2 regions of the Ramlibacter sp. GCM10027632 genome follow, and region 2 is predicted to be linked to the other one. Evidence: predicted binding sites of a transcription regulator. Region 2 holds the regulator's gene; the other holds the start of a gene.
What was found. The regulator NrdR, encoded in region 2, represses ribonucleotide reductase genes. The targets are predictions, from matches to a motif close to CACNANATNTNGTG.
Positions count from the first base shown of each region.

Region 1 (7,661 bases), on a different contig from region 2:
TGCTGCCGCCAGCCCACCGGGCGCTGGCGACGCAGGCCGCCGATGCCGACAGCATCGCCCGCATCGAGGACCCGCTGTCGCGGCTGGTGGCCGCGGGCGTGGCGCTGCGCGCAGGCCGCGCCACGCCGGGGATGATCGCCGCGGCCGAGGCCACCGCCTCGCGCCAGGGCTGGCGCCGGCCGCTGCTCGCGTGGCTGGGGGTGCAGGCGCGCCGCGCCGAGGCGGCGGGGGACCTGGACGCCGCGCAGCGGCTGCGCCGGCGCATCGCCCTGGCCGCCGGCGCGCCATAAAAAAACCCGGCATCTTTCGATGCCGGGTTTCGGGTCAGCCGAGGGCTGCTCAGGGCTTGCTGGCCGTCGGGAAAGGCCAGGCGGCCTGCGGGTTCAGCGTGGTCTGGGCAGCGGGCGCAGCGGCAGCAGCAGCGGCGGCGGCGGCAGGCTTGGCCTTTTTCGCAGCGGGCTTCTTCGCAGCCTTCTTGGCAGCGGGCTTCTTCGCGGCGGGCTTCTTGGCGACAGCCTTCTTCGCAGCAGCCTTCTTCGCCGGTGCGGCCTTCTTGGCAGCGGGCTTCTTGGCGGCAGCGGCCTTCTTCGCCGGAGCGGCGGCCTTCTTGGCAGCGGGCTTCTTGGCGGCAGCGGCCTTCTTCGCCGGAGCGGCAGCCTTTTTGGCGGCGGGCTTCTTGGCGGCGGCGACCTTCTTGGCCGGAGCGGCCTTCTTGGCTGCAACCTTCTTGGCGGCCACCGGCTTCTTGGCGGCGACCTTCTTCGCGGCGGGCTTCTTGGCCGCAGCGACCTTCTTCGCGGCCGGCTTCTTGGCGGCGGCGACCTTCTTGGCGGCCGGAGCCTTCTTCGCAACGGCCTTCTTGGCGGCCGGTTTCTTAGCAGTTGCCATCACTATCTCCTGTTCAAGTTGATCAACATCAACGAAAGAAGCACTCCACATCGCCCGATGGCGCCGGGAGCGATTCATGCGGCTGGGCCCGGGCCCAACTGCATGAACACCGTAGCCCGCGTGCCGCCCGGCTCTCCGGCCAGGTCGGCGCCCGCGGGCGAATCTCGTCTCAAAGCACGGCTGTGGTCGCTATCCAACTCCCGCAGTTGCCGTCGTCAATCCCAGGAAAGCGCGCCACCCGACTGGTACTCGATCACGCGGGTTTCGAAGAAATTGCGCTCTTTCTTCAGGTCAATCATTTCGCTCATCCAGGGGAAGGGGTTTTCCTCGTTGGGGAAAAGCGCTTCCAGGCCGATCTGCGTGGCGCGGCGGTTCGCGATGTAGCGCAGGTAGCCCTTGAACATGGAGGCATTGAGGCCCAGCACGCCACGCGGCATGGTGTCCTCGGCATAGCGGTACTCGAGTTCCACGGCCTTGAGGAACAGGGCCTTGATCTCGGCCTTGAACTCGGCGGTCCACAGGTGGGGGTTCTCGAGCTTCAGCTGGTTGATCAGGTCGATGCCGAAGTTGCAGTGCATCGACTCGTCGCGCAGGATGTACTGGTACTGCTCGGCGGCGCCCGTCATCTTGTTCTGGCGGCCCAGCGCCAGGATCTGGGTGAAGCCGACGTAGAAGAACAGGCCCTCCATCAGGCAGGCGAAGACGATCAGGCTCTTGAGGAGGGTCTGGTCGGCCTCGGGGGTGCCGGTGCGGAAGTCGGGGTCCATGATCGCGTCGATGAACGGGATCAGGAACTGGTCCTTGTCGCGGATGGACTGGACCTCGTGGTAGGCGTTGAAGATCTCGGACTCGTCCAGGCCCAGCGACTCCACGATGTACTGGTAGGCGTGGGTGTGGATCGCTTCCTCGAAGGCCTGGCGCAGCAGGAACTGGCGGCACTCGGGCGCCGTGATGTGGCGGTAGGTGCCCAGCACGATGTTGTTGGCGGCCAGCGAGTCGGCGGTGACGAAGAAGCCGAGGTTGCGCTTGATGATGCGGCGCTCGTCCTCGGTCAGGCCGTTCGGGTCCTTCCACGTGGCGATGTCGCGGGTCATGTTGACCTCTTGCGGCATCCAGTGGTTGGCGCAGGTGGCCAGGTACTTCTCCCAGGCCCACTTGTACTTGAACGGCACCAGCTGGTTGACGTCGGTCTGGCCGTTGATGATTCGCTTGTCGGCGGCGACGACGCGGCGCGTGCTGGCGGCTTGCGCGGACGACGCGGCGAGGGGTGCGGAGGCGGCGGTGACGGTGGCCGCCACGGGGGACAACTGGGCTTCACCGAAGGAAGCGGGACCCTGGCTGCCGGTGAAGCCGGTGCCTTGGGGAGCCTGCGATGCGGGCTTGACGTCTTCGTCCCAGGTCAACATAGATTTTCCAATGCTCTCATTATGAGAGCAGCGATGTGGAATGCAAAGTGTTCATTCACATCACTGCCCGATTCTGTTGCTCGTTTGCGTCGACGCACTGTCGGAGAAGACCGACAGCGCGCCTTCGCGTTCCATCACTGCGTCACTGGCAGGCTTCGCACGTGGGATCGTCGACGCCACAGAACTTCACGTCGGTGGCGGGGACGGCATCCATCTGCGCGCGGGCCGCGGCGGCGGCGGCCTCGAGGGCGCTCATGCCCTGGCCCTGCGACGGCGCGCCCGAGGACACGGCGTTCAGGCGGCCCGAGGTCACGGTGGACTTCTCGGTGTGCGTGGCGCTGATGGTGCGCAGGTAGTAGGTGGTCTTCAGGCCGCGGGTCCATGCCAGCTTGTAGGTGTCGTCGAGCTTCTTGCCCGAGACGCCGGCCATGTAGATGTTCAGGGATTGGGCCTGGTCGATCCACTTCTGGCGGCGGGCGGCGGCTTCCACCAGCCACTGCGGCTCCACCTCGAAGGCGGTGGCATACAGGGCCTTGATCTCCTGCGGCACGCGGTCGATCGGGCGCAGCGAGCCGTCGAAGTGCTTCAGGTCCATGACCATCACGTCGTCCCACAGGCCCAGGCGCTTGAGGTCACGCACCAGGTAGTGGTTGATGACGGTGAACTCGCCGGACAGGTTGGACTTGACCGACAGGTTGCCGAAGCACGGCTCGATCGAGGCGTCGACGCCGATGATGTTGGAGATGGTCGCCGTCGGCGCGATGGCCACGCAGTTGGAGTTGCGCATGCCGTCGGCCGCGATCTTCTTGCGCAGCGCGTCCCAGTCCAGGGTGCTGGAGCGGTCCACTTCCACGTAGCCGCCGCGGGCCTGCGCCAGCAGGTCGACGGTGTCGGGCGGCAGGATGCCCTTGTCCCACAGCGAGCCGCGGTAGCTGGAGTAGCGGCCACGCTCCTTGGCCAGCTCGGTGGAGGCCCAGTAGGCGTAGTAGCAGACGGCTTCCATCGACTTGTCGGCGAAGTCCACCGCCTCCTGCGAGGCGTAGGGGATACGCAGCTCGTACAGCGCGTCCTGGAAGGCCATGATGCCCATGCCCACCGGGCGGTGGCGCAGGTTGGAGTCACGCGCCTTCTTGACGGCGTAGTAGTTGATGTCGATCACGTTATCGAGCATGCGCATGGCCACGGAGACCGTGCGCTTGAGCTTGTCGTGGTCGATGGCGCCGTCCTTGAGGTGCTGGCGCAGGTTGATCGAGCCCAGGTTGCAGACGGCGGTCTCGGTGTCGCTGGTGTTCAGGGTGATCTCGGTGCACAGGTTGGACGAGTGCACCACGCCCACGTGCTGCTGCGGCGAGCGCACGTTGCAGGCGTCCTTGAACGTGATCCAGGGGTGGCCGGTCTCGAACAGCATGGTGAGCATCTTGCGCCACAGGTCGGCGGCCTGGACGGTCTTGCTCGGCTTGATCTCGCCGCGGCGGGCCTTCTCTTCGTAGGCGACGTAGGCCTTCTCGAACTCGGCGCCGTACAGGTCGTGCAGGTCCGGGCAGGTGGAGGGGGAGAACAGGGTCCACTCGCCCTTTTCCATGACGCGGCGCATGAACAGGTCGGGGATCCAGTTGGCCGTGTTCATGTCGTGGGTGCGGCGGCGGTCGTCACCCGTGTTCTTGCGCAGCTCGAGGAATTCCTCGATGTCCAGGTGCCAGGTCTCCAGGTAAGTGCAGACCGCACCCTTGCGCTTGCCGCCCTGGTTCACCGCCACGGCGGTGTCGTTGACGACCTTCAGGAAGGGGACCACGCCCTGCGACTCGCCGTTGGTGCCCTTGATGTGGGAGCCCAGGGCGCGCACGCGGGTCCAGTCGTTGCCCAGGCCGCCGGCGAACTTGGACAGCAGGGCGTTTTCCTTGATGGACTCGTAGATGCCGTCCAGGTCGTCCGGCACCGTGGTCAGGTAGCAGGAGGACAGCTGCGAGCGCAGCGTGCCGCTGTTGAACAGCGTCGGCGTGGACGACATGAAGTCGAAGCTGGAGAGGACTTCGTAGAACTCGATGGCGCGGGCTTCGCGGTCGATTTCGTTGAGGGCCAGGCCCATGGCGACGCGCATGAAGAAGGCCTGCGGCAGCTCGATGCGGGTCTTGCGCACGTGCAGGAAGTAGCGGTCGTACAGGGTCTGCAGGCCCAGGTAGTCGAACTGCTGGTCACGCTCGGCCTTCAGGGCGGCGCCCAGGCGGGCCAGGTCGTACTGCAGCAGCTCGGGATTGAGCAGCTCGCTGTCCACGCCCTTCTTGATGAAGGTGGGGAAGTAGTCGGCGTAGCTGGCGGCGGCCTCGGCGGGGGTGACGTCGCGGCCCAGGACCTCCTTGAAGATCGTGTGCAGCAGCAGGCGCGCGGTGGCGTAGGTGTAGTCCGGGTCCTTCTCGATCTTGGTGCGGGCGGCCAGGATGGAGGCCTTGTAGACCTCGTCCATCGGCACGCCGTCGTACAGGTTGCGCAGCGTCTCGGCGACGATGGGCTCGGCCTTCACGTCGGCGCCCAGGTTGGCGCAGGCGCTCTCGATCAGGGCCTTGAGCTGGGCGACATCCAGGGGGATGCGCTGGCCGCCGTCGGTGACATGCAGCTGGGGCTCGGCCGGCTTGGCGGCCTCGGGCTGCTTGGCGGCGCGCTCCTGGGCGCGGCGCTCGCGATACAGCACGTAGGCGCGGGCGATCTCGTGGTGGCCGCCGCGCATCAGGCCGAGTTCGACCTGGTCCTGCACGTCCTCGATGTGGAAGGTGCCGCCGCCCGGGCGCGAGCGCAGCAGGGCGCGCACCACGGCCTGGGTCAGGCCGTCGACGGTCTCACGCACGCTGGCAGAGGCGGCGCCCTGGGTGCCGTGCACCGCCAGGAAGGCCTTCATCAGCGCGATCGCGATCTTGTCCGGCGCGAAGGGCACGACCGCGCCGTTGCGTCGGATGATCTGGTAGTTGGCCAGGCCCTGGCCGGCGGCGCCGGCTTGGGACGCGGCGCCCGACGAGGCAGCGGCGCCGGTGAAGGCTTGTGCGGAGGGGGTGCTCAGGGCAGTTTGCATGGGACCTCGTGTGGTGTGTCTTCTCGTGTGTTTTGGATGGGCGCAAAGCGCACGCGCTGGGATTCGCCGGGGGTTGCGCGGTAGTGCCCGCTCACCTTTTGTGGTCGGAATTCGGCGATTCCGTGTCAACAACGCAGGCACTATATCTAGGGCCTGAGTGTATCGCAAGGCACCACATGTAGTGTTCTTGCCATTGACGAGAATTTCGCGCGCGACCTCGCGGCGGCGGCCTAGAACCTAGGGTGTGTCATCGGATTCCCTGGCCCGGGAACACGCTGAGTTCAGGAGGGCAGGGAGTCGCCGGCCCCGCCCAGGCTGCGGGCCAGCCGCGCCCAGTCGAAGCCGGGGCCCGGGTCGCGCTTGCGGCCGGGCGCGATGTGCTCGTGCCCGGCGATGTGGCGCACCGGGTAATGCTGCTGCAAGGCCGAGGCCAGGCTGGCGAGGGCCTCGTACTGCGCGGGCTCGAAGGGGTCGCCCTCCAGGCCCTCGAGCTCGATGCCGATCGAGTCGTCGTTGCAGTTGCCGCGCCCGCGCCACTGCGAGGCGCCGGCATGCCAGGCCCGCGCGTCGCAGCTGACGAACTGCCACAGCGCGCCGTCGCGTCGGATATAGAAATGCGCGGAGACCTGCAGCCCGCGGATCCCCTGGAAGTAGGGGTGGGCGTCCCAGTCCAGGGTGTTCGTGAACAGGCGCTGCACCTCGTCGCCACCGTACTGCCCGGGCGGCAGGCTGATGGAGTGGATCACCAGCAGGTCGATGCAGGCGCCGGCGGGGCGCGCGCCGAAGTTGGGCGAATCCAGCCGGCGCGCGAAGCGGTACCAGCCACCCTGGAACAGGGGCGCGGCGGGGGCTTCCCTCATGCGCGGTCGTCCGCCGCGTCGTCGGGGCCGGGCGTGGCGATGCCCAGGCGCGCGATGCGGTAGCGGATCTGGCGCAGGCTCAGGCCCAGGCGTTGCGCCGCGGCGGTGCGGTTGAAGCCGCTCTCGCGCAGGGCCCGCACCAGGATCTCGCGCTCGCGCTCGTCAAGCCAGGCCTGCAGGTCGGAGGGCAGGCCGGCGGCGGGGACGGCCTGCGCACCGGCGGCGGCCGCGGCGGGCAGGGGCGCCGGCGCGCTCACCGCGGGCTCGGCTTCGAGCGACAGGTCCAGTCCATCGCTCAGGGCCACGGCCCGGTGCAGCATGTTCTCCAGCTCGCGCACGTTGCCCGTGAGCGGCAGCGACTGCAGTTGCGCCAGCAGCCCGGGCGTCAGCGGCGGCACTGGCGTGCCGGCGTCCTGGGCGATGCGCGCGAGCAGCGCGGCGCACAGGGCCGGCAGGTCCTCGCGCCGCTCGCGCAGCGGCGGCACCAGGATCTCGATGACGTTGAGGCGGTAGTACAGGTCCTGGCGGAAGCGACCGGCCTGGACCTCGGCGGCGAGGTCCTTGTGCGTGGCGCTGAGGATGCGGGCATCGACCGCCTCCTCCTGGGTGGAGCCGATCGGGCGCACCCGGCGTTCCTGGATCGCGCGCAGCAGCCGCGACTGCATCGCCAGGGGCAGGTCGCCGATCTCGTCGAGGAACAGGGTGCCGCCATGGGCGGCCTGGAAGAAGCCGGGCCGGTCGTGGGTGGAGCCGGTGTAGGAGCCCTTGCGCGCGCCGAAGAACTCGGCCTCCAGCAGCGACTCGGGAATGGCGCCGCAGTTCACCGCCACGAAGGGGCCGGCGGCGCGGTGGCTGCAGGCGTGGATGGCGCGCGCCACCAGCTCCTTGCCGGTGCCCGACTCGCCGCGCACCAGCACCGGCGCCATGCTGCGGGCGACCTTGGCCACCCGGTCCTTGACCGAGCGCATCGCCGGGGAGTCGCCGGCCAGGCGCTCGAGCGCGGATTCGCCGCGCGGCAGCGCGGCGGCGCTGGCCCGAGGAGCGCCGGCCCGCATGCCGGCGTCGCCCTCGTGGACGGCCGAGGCCACCACGGCGCGGAACTGGCGCAGGTCCACCGGCTTGGTGAGGTAGTCGAAGGCGCCGGCCTTGAGGGCCTCGACCGCGTTCTCGGCCGACCCGTAGGCCGTCATCACGATGCAGCGTTCGGGACGCTGCTGGCGCGAGATCTCCTGCAGCAGCGACAGGCCCAGGCCGTCGGGCAGGCGCATGTCGGAGATGACCACGTCGAAGCGCCGGGCCGCGAGCATCGCGCGGGCCTCCTCCAGCGTGGCGGCGGCGTCGACGCTGTAGCCTTCACGCAGCAGGGTCAGCTCGTAGAGCGTGCGCAGGTCCGGCTCGTCGTCGACGACGAGGACCTGGGCCGCGGCGTGGGAGGCAGGCTGCTGC
Region 1 is NZ_JBHTGW010000008.1:108,586-116,246, forward strand. It holds gene ACFQZY_RS13340 (hypothetical protein) at 1-290, shown strand, start outside; gene ACFQZY_RS13345 (histone H1-like repetitive region-containing protein) at 340-888, opposite strand; gene ACFQZY_RS13350 (ribonucleotide-diphosphate reductase subunit beta) at 1,104-2,294, opposite strand; gene ACFQZY_RS13355 (ribonucleoside-diphosphate reductase subunit alpha) at 2,437-5,355, opposite strand; gene ampD (1,6-anhydro-N-acetylmuramyl-L-alanine amidase AmpD) at 5,637-6,215, opposite strand; gene ACFQZY_RS13365 (sigma-54-dependent transcriptional regulator) at 6,212-7,661, opposite strand, start outside.
Region 1: ACFQZY_RS13355 (ribonucleoside-diphosphate reductase subunit alpha) is a predicted target of NrdR. The motif match lies at 5,526-5,539, and genes of this name have one in related genera.

Region 2 (7,661 bases):
CGAACCTGTTCCCCGACTGGCCGATGAAGTGCAGGCCCTTGACGTCCGCCTCGGCCGCGGTGATCGCGTCGAGTTCGCGGCTGGTGTCCAGGCCCGCCAGGGCCTGGCTGCCGGCGCCCGCCGAGAAGGCCGGGTCCGCGCCCGGGACCTGGTCGGAGTCGTACGAGAGGTTGGTGTCCGAGATCACCAGCAGGCTGGCGCGCGAGCAGCTCGCGGCCTTGGCGCTGCCGGAGGCGCCATAGGGATCGTCCCAGGCGGGCAGGGGCAGCCCCACCGCGGTGTCCGCGCCGGTGGGGGCCGAGAAGGCGGGTGTCGCCGCGCCCGCGCCGGCGAAGTAGCGCAGGGCCTCGTACATCATTTCGCCCACCGGATTGCCCCAGTCCGGGTAGTCATCGGGCTTGGGGGGGTAGTCGGTCTTCCAGGTGCGGTAGCGGCTGCTCGTGTAGCCGTTGTTGAAGTCCCGGATGCGCAGTGCGTTGAAGGTTCGCACCAGCGTGGCCGATGCGGTGAAGGTGCCGTCTTCCGGCTTGACCTCCGAGGCGAAGGGCCCGACGGCCTTGCGCAGGCGCCCCCCCGCCATGCTGTTGTCGTAGCTGCCGGTGATCAGGCCGAAGTCCATCAACCCGGTCTCGCCGAACTCGTGCAGCAGGCCGGCGGGCTTGTAGCCCGCGGGGTAGGAGCGGCACCGGTCACTGCCATGGAAGGCCGCGGTGCAGGCCTGCACCCGCACGGTCAGGTCGCTGCGGGTGCCTGCGTGGTTGCTGTTGCTCAGAACGGGCCGCTCGCTCGAGGCCCAGTCCCAGACCCGGCGGGTCGAGTTCGTGACCACCGAGAGCCAGGGCGGCAGGTCGCTGCAGGTCTGGAGCCTTTCGCAATTGACTGCAGCGTTCGGCGTGAGGTTGCCGAAGAAGTGGCGCCTGCCATCCATCGGCGCCTTCAGGGGCGTGTACTCCTCGATGGCGTAGCCGTCCACCGCCTTGCTCGTGTACTCCTTGGCCCAGGAGTGGGCGTCCTGCGGGATGTAGGCGCGGCGCAAGATGGTGCTTTTCGCTTCGTCGACCTCGCGCATGCCCCCGTAGAGGACCACGCGCAAGGCGTCGATCCGGCTGGTGGTGACGTAGTTCAGCCAGTTGCCGGACCACTGTCCGGTGCAGGTGCCTAGGCTTCCGGCCGAGGCCGCTGGCGTGAACAGGCCGGCGTTGTCCGCCCGCCCGTTGTGGCTGTAGCAGGTGTTGCTGTCGAACAGGCCCAGGTAGGTGATGGCGGGCTTGAAGCGGGTGTCCGGGACGCCGTCACCGTCGATGTCGCTGGCGTCGTTGTACGCCTCGTAGAACAGCCGGTGGTCCTTGGCCGCGACCAGCATCACCAGGGGCTTGACCGCGGGGCGGCTGGCCAGCGGCACCCCGGGGATGGTGAAGTCGGCCCGCGCGGGCCAGGCGCTGCACCAGGCTGCGAGCAGGAGGGCCATGACGCCGTGGCGGGCGGCCAGGGCGGTGGGGGTCCGGGGGCATGGTGACATGTTCGAGGCTCCGGGTGGGCGCGGGATGGGCGGGCGTGACGGATTCGTTCCCGGCTTCTCAGTCGATGGCGTAGACCGACTGCAGCATCACGGCGGCGCGCCCGTTGCCGCCGGCACGTGCGGTGATTCGGTAGCGGCGGCAGTTCCGGGGGGCGTCCGGGCTGTCGCCGCAGGGGAATTCATTGCCGAGGTACTCCGCGAAGTACTGGGGCGTGACGGCGAGGGTGCCGCTGCCGACTGTGGTGGCGTCGCGCCAGCCGGTGAAGGCGGTGTCGGTCCAGCGCGGGGTGTCCTGCGGCGCGGGGATCGTGCAGGCACGCACGGAGGCGGGGGGCTGGGAGACATCGGTGCAGGCGGAGGCCGCGCCGGCTGTTGGCATGGGCTGGATGGCATCGACCAGCGCCTCGGCCTCGCGCAGCGCCGCCTCGGCGGCCTGGAAGGCGAGGCTGCGGTCCTGCGCGTAGCCGGCCATGCGCTCCTCCATCGCCCCCAGGCGCAGTGCGGCCAGCCCCAGCACCATCACGACGACCAGGATCACCAGGCCGACGACCAGGGCCAGGCCGCGGGACTGGCGGCGACGAGGGTGCCCCGCGGGCCTGCGCATGGCGTCAGCGGTCACGGTTTCGCAAGGTGGCGACGGAGACCAGCGTGCGCTCCAGCGGCTTGCCGCCGGCGCCGACCGCGTCCTCGCTGCGCAGGGTGAGCGTGATGCGCAGCGAGACGACGCGCTGGCTGTCCTGGCTCCAGCCGGCGGCGAAGCTCGCCGGCGGCGACCAGGCGGTGGCGAGTTCGCCATCCAGTTGGTCGTCCCGCGTGAGGGCCTCCACCTGCAGGTCTTCCACGCCGCGCGCGATCTCCTGGCTGCCTGCCACGGCGCTGCTGCCGCCTCCTGCGTTGAGGGCCATGCGGTACAGGGAGCGGGTGCCCTGGTCGTTCATGCCCACGAACCAGAACGATGGGTCCCAGCGGGCCAGCACGATCCCGCTCGCGGGCTCGAACTCGGCGTCGACCGGGTTCAGGCAGCCGGTGCCGACCGCGCCGAGGCGGTCTGTGCAGTTCCGGCCGGTGGCCTTGTGCTCCAGCGTGGCGCCCTGGGTGTTGACGGCGCTGGCCTGGAACAGCGCGCTGCGCCGGCCGTCGCAGGCCAGGATGATGTCGTTCGTGCGCAGGTCGCCCACGTCGGTGAGCGTGAATCGCCGGGCGGCGATGGCGTGGCCGGTGGCGCGCTGCACCAGGCCTGGGTCGTCGCTGGGGCGCATCAGCAGCAGTGCGCCGGTGCCCTTCAGGCGCTGGCCCGGTCCGGTGCCCCAGTCGGCGATGCCGGTGCTGGCCTGCGAGCCGCTCCACGCGCGTACCAGGCCGGCGTCGGTGTCGGCCCACCAGTCCATGGCGGGGCTGTTCACGGTGCGCAGGGTGTTGGCGTCCAGCCGGGTGCCGCAAGGCACCTGGCCCGCCTGGCGCGCCTCGCGCATCAGGCGGTCCAGCGCGAAGCGGCCGCCTTCCTGCAGGCGCGCCAGGCCCTCGTGGGTGCGGAACATGTCGCGGCTGGCGAGGTACAGGCCGATGACCCCGAGGAGCACGACCAGGCCCAGCACCAGGCTGACCAGCATTTCCACGAGGCTGAAGCCGCGCACGCGGCGAGGGGGAGTGGAGGGTGTCACAGGCGGGAGCTGACCGAGAGTTTCTGGGCGCCCAGGCCGCCGCCGAGGCGGTCGTCCCAGAGGACATCGACGGCGCAGACGGCGCTGGCCTCGCAGCGCACGAGCGCGCACGTGGTGGTGTCGCCGGACTGGCCCAGGTGGGCCTTGAGGGCGTCGAGCCAGGCTCGCAGGCTGTCGGCGGCGAAGGTGGTGCCCGCGATGTCGCTGCTCACGCAGGCCGGCTTCTCGAGGCTGGCGCCGAGGTCGTAGGCACCCGTGGCGGCGGAGGCCCGGTCGGCGCGCAGGATGTCGAGCAGGTGCTGAGCCATCACCACGCCCTGGGTGCGCTGCAAGCTGCTCACGTTGCCCTGGAGGCTGCGCGCCTGGAGCGCGGCCAGGCCCAGCATGCCGATGCTCAGGACCAGCACCGCGACGAGCACCTCGATGAGGCTGGCGCCGCGGTGCGCCCGGGTCCGGGGGCGGGAGGGGCGTACGGGCAGGTGCCTCATGGCCCCGGACAGGTCCCCTGGATGCCGGCGACGCGCTCGACGACGACGCGGCCGGTCTGCTGCATCACGAGCTGGCGGGCCCGTGCATCGTTGCCCAGGCCCGGGTCCGCGCTGCACACCCTCAGCGTGCCGTTGGCGCGCGCCCCGCCGGAGGGGACGAAGGTGACGCGATCGGTCAGGGTGCCGTTGCCCCGCACACGCAGGTCGGCATCGAGCGGGGAGACCTGGTAGGTGAGGGTCTCGGTGCCGCTGCGCGAGCCGTTGCCGTCGGCGTCGATGAAGGTGATCCAGCCGCTGCCCCAGTGGCGCTTGGCATCGGTGTCGCAGGTGGACTGGTCCTGGCTGCGGCATACGGTGACACGCCGGCCCAGGCGCACGGCCAGCGCGCGCGCCTGCATCAGGCTGCCCGTGAGCTCGCTGGTGGCGGACGACAGGCGCGCCGCGGCGAGCTGGGTGCGGAAGGAGGGGGCGGCGAGGGCGCCGAGGACGGCCAGGATCGCGATGGCGACGAGGGACTCGACGAGCGTCACGCCGCGCGTGGAGCGCAGGGCGCCGGCGCGTGGGGCTCGGGCGGTCGCAGTCGTGGACATGCCGCGACTATGCGAGGCGCCCTTCCGGGCTCACAGGGTGTGCCGACGAATGCAGGCGACGGCCGGGCGGCCGGGCCCGTCGCGGGCTTATCTGCGGACTTCGTCGACGAGGGTCTTGAACTCGTCGATGTCCTCGAAGCTGCGGTAGACGCTGGCGAAGCGCACGTACGCCACCTTGTCCAGCTTCTTGAGTTCTCGCATCACCAGCTCGCCGATGCGCGAGGAGGGGATCTCGCGCACGCCGAGGTTCAGGAGCTTTTCCTCGATGCGCTCGATCGCGGAGTCGACCTGCTCGGTGCTCACCGGCCGCTTGCGCAGGGCGAGGTTGAGGGAGTCGAGCAGCTTGGCCCGCTGGTACTCGATGCGCCGGCCGTCCTTCTTGACGACGGCCGGGAACGAGACGTCAGGCCGCTCGTAGGTGGTGAAGCGCTTCTCGCAATGGGCGCACTGGCGGCGCCGGCGCACGATGTCGCCGTCTTCGGCGACACGCGTTTCCACCACCTGGGTGTCGGCGTTGCCGCAGAAGGGGCATTTCATCGTGCCGCTGCCGCTTTAGCCGTAGACCGGGAAGCGGCGGGTCAGGGCGTTGACCTTCTCGCGCACCGCGGCGATGTTGGCCGGATCGCGCGGGTTGTCCAGCACGTCGGCGATCAGGTTAGCCGTGATGCGGGCTTCTTCTTCCTTGAAGCCACGGGTGGTCATGGCCGGGGTGCCGATGCGCACGCCGCTGGTCACGAACGGCTTCTCGGGGTCGTTCGGGATGGCGTTCTTGTTGATGGTCATGTGGGCGTCGCCCAGCACGGCCTCGGCTTCCTTGCCGGTGATGCCCTTGGCGCGCAGGTCGACCAGCATCACGTGGCTCTCGGTGCGGCCGCTGATGATGCGCAGGCCACGCTGGGTCAGGGTCTCGGCGACGACCTGGGCGTTCTTCACGACCTGCTGCTGGTAGGCCTTGAATTCGGGCGTCAGGGCTTCCTTGAAGGCCACCGCCTTGGCGGCGATCACATGCATCAGCGGGCCGCCCTGCAGGCCGGGGAAGATGGCGGAGTTGATCGCCTTCTCGTGCTCGGCCTTCATCAGGATGATGCCGCCGCGGGGGCCGCGCAGGCTCTTGTGGGTGGTGGAGGTCACCACGTCGGCGAAGGGCACCGGGTTGGGGTACACGCCCGCGGCGATCAGGCCGGCGTAGTGGGCCATGTCCACCATGAAGATGGCGCCGACTTCCTTGGCGATCTTGGCGAAGCGCTCGAAATCGATGCGCAGGGCGTAGGCGGAGGCGCCGGCCACGATCAGCTTGGGCTTGTGCTCGCGGGCCTTGGCTTCCATCGCGTCGTAGTCGATCTCTTCCTTCTCGTTCAGGCCGTAGGAGACGACGTTGAACCACTTGCCCGACATGTTCAGGGGCATGCCGTGGGTCAGGTGGCCGCCTTCGGCCAGGCTCATGCCCATGATGGTGTCGCCGGGCTTGAGGAAGGCCAGGAACACGGCCTCGTTGGCGGAGGCGCCGCAGTGCGGCTGCACGTTGGCGGCATCGGCGCCGAACAGCTGCTTGACGCGGTCGATCGCCAGTTGCTCGGCGATGTCCACGTACTCGCAGCCGCCGTAGTAGCGCTTGCCGGGGTAGCCCTCGGCGTACTTGTTGGTCAGCTGGGTGCCCTGGGCCGCCATGACGGCGGGGGAGGCGTAGTTCTCGCTGGCGATCAGCTCGATGTGCTCTTCCTGCCGACGGTTTTCGGCCTGGATCGCGGCGAACAGTTCAGGATCGGTTTGCTCGATGAGGGTATTGCGGTGGTACACGGCGGCAGTCCTTCGGTCTTTTCAGACGGTGGTCCCTGATGTCGAACAAGCGTCGAACAAGGGCTGCCCAGGCGAACGGCGGATCACCGGCACGGCCGGCGGTACGCTCCCCCGTGGTGTCCCACGTCGGCGCGTGCCGCCTGCTCGAGGCGGACGCGCCTATCGCCAGTCGCGTACGGGCGTAAGTGTATCCGAGGCCCGGGGGGCTTCAGGACAGGGCGAGGGCGGCGACGCGCGCCGGCCCGGTCTCGGGCTTGTTGGCGCGCAGGCCGGTGGGGGCGGAGTGCGGCACGTTCTGGCCGGCCGCGACCTGCTTGAGGCGCTGGTGCTCGGCCAGCACCTTGTCGGCGTAGCCGTTGTCGTCCTCGACGTTGGCGGCGCCCACGTAGTAGCGCAGGCCCGCCTCGAGCGAGCCGGCGCGCTGGATGCACTCCTGCAGCACCTTCACGCCCACGCGCAGGTTGGACACCGGGTCGAAGGCGGCGAGCTTGCCGCCGAACAGGCTGTACTTGTCGCTGTGGACCTTGGTCATCACCTGCATCAGCCCCTGGGCGCCCACCGGGCTCTGGGCGAACGGGTTGAAGCCGGATTCCACGGCCATCACGGCCAGGATCAGCGTCGGGTCGAGCTTGACCTTGGCGCCGACCTGGTAGGCCTCGGCGACCAGCGCGCTGATCGGCTCCGGCGCGACGCGGTACTTGCGGCTGAGCCAATGCGCCACGGCGGCCTGCTGCTTGGGCAGGTCGGCCGGATCGGTGGCGGTGGCGCGGTCGATCGCGGCCAGGTCGGCCTCGATGCCCAGCGCATCCGCCTGGCGGGCCTGGAGCCAGCCCATCAGGCGCGCCTCGCCGCTTTCGCGCAGGTCGGGGCGGACGGTGAGGGTGACGGTGGCGAACACGACGGCCAGGCCGACGAGGGCGAAGCTGTTGTGGGTGATTTCGAAAAAGCCCTGGGCGACGTCGGATGCGAAGACTCGCAAGCCCTGGACGATGTTCTCGAACGCTGTCATAGCACTTCCTTTCTACGCGGGGGACGGGCCGGAAAGACGCTGTGAGCGTCTGGCTCGGGCTCGTGCACCTCGTTTGGATTGGTACGCTGTCCGCGGCGACAGGCCTTGACAGGACTCTGCGGGGTTGCCGGGACTTGGCCGGGGTCGGCAGCGGGTTTCGGGAGTCCCTGTGACGTTTTACAGGAATGGGCGGATTCTAGGGGGCTCCTAATAACCGGTCAATATTAAGGGAATCGTTCTTTATTCCTCCCGGTTTGACTTCTTGGCCACCCATCCCGGGGCAATCGACGCGCCCGGAGCCATTGAAAACTCAAACTTGAACAGCTGGCGGCCGGCGGTTACGCTGACTTCGCTCGAGTGATTCGAGCATCCCGCTGGCGATGCCGCTTCGGTGGTCCGCCGGCCAACCCGGGAAGCAATCGTTGCTTCCGCTGCGGGCGGGACGAGAACCTCCCAACCGCGCCTGGCGCCGGACTTCGGGTCCGGGCCAAGCCCGGCAGATGGCTTCAGGCTTCTGCCGGGCTTTCTCTTTTCCGGGCCCCGTGGCGCGGGCCGCGCGCCAGCCGCCCGGTTTCGAGGGGACAATACGCGATTGCT
Region 2 is NZ_JBHTGW010000001.1:305,931-313,591, reverse strand. It holds gene ACFQZY_RS01390 (pilus assembly protein) at 1-1,519, opposite strand, end outside; gene ACFQZY_RS01385 (PilX N-terminal domain-containing pilus assembly protein) at 1,578-2,138, opposite strand; gene ACFQZY_RS01380 (PilW family protein) at 2,128-3,153, opposite strand; gene pilV (type IV pilus modification protein PilV) at 3,177-3,668, opposite strand; gene ACFQZY_RS01370 (GspH/FimT family pseudopilin) at 3,665-4,258, opposite strand; gene nrdR (transcriptional regulator NrdR) at 4,346-4,795, opposite strand; gene glyA (serine hydroxymethyltransferase) at 4,811-6,055, opposite strand; ZMP/ZTP riboswitch at 6,114-6,238, opposite strand; gene ACFQZY_RS01355 (lytic transglycosylase domain-containing protein) at 6,264-7,064, opposite strand.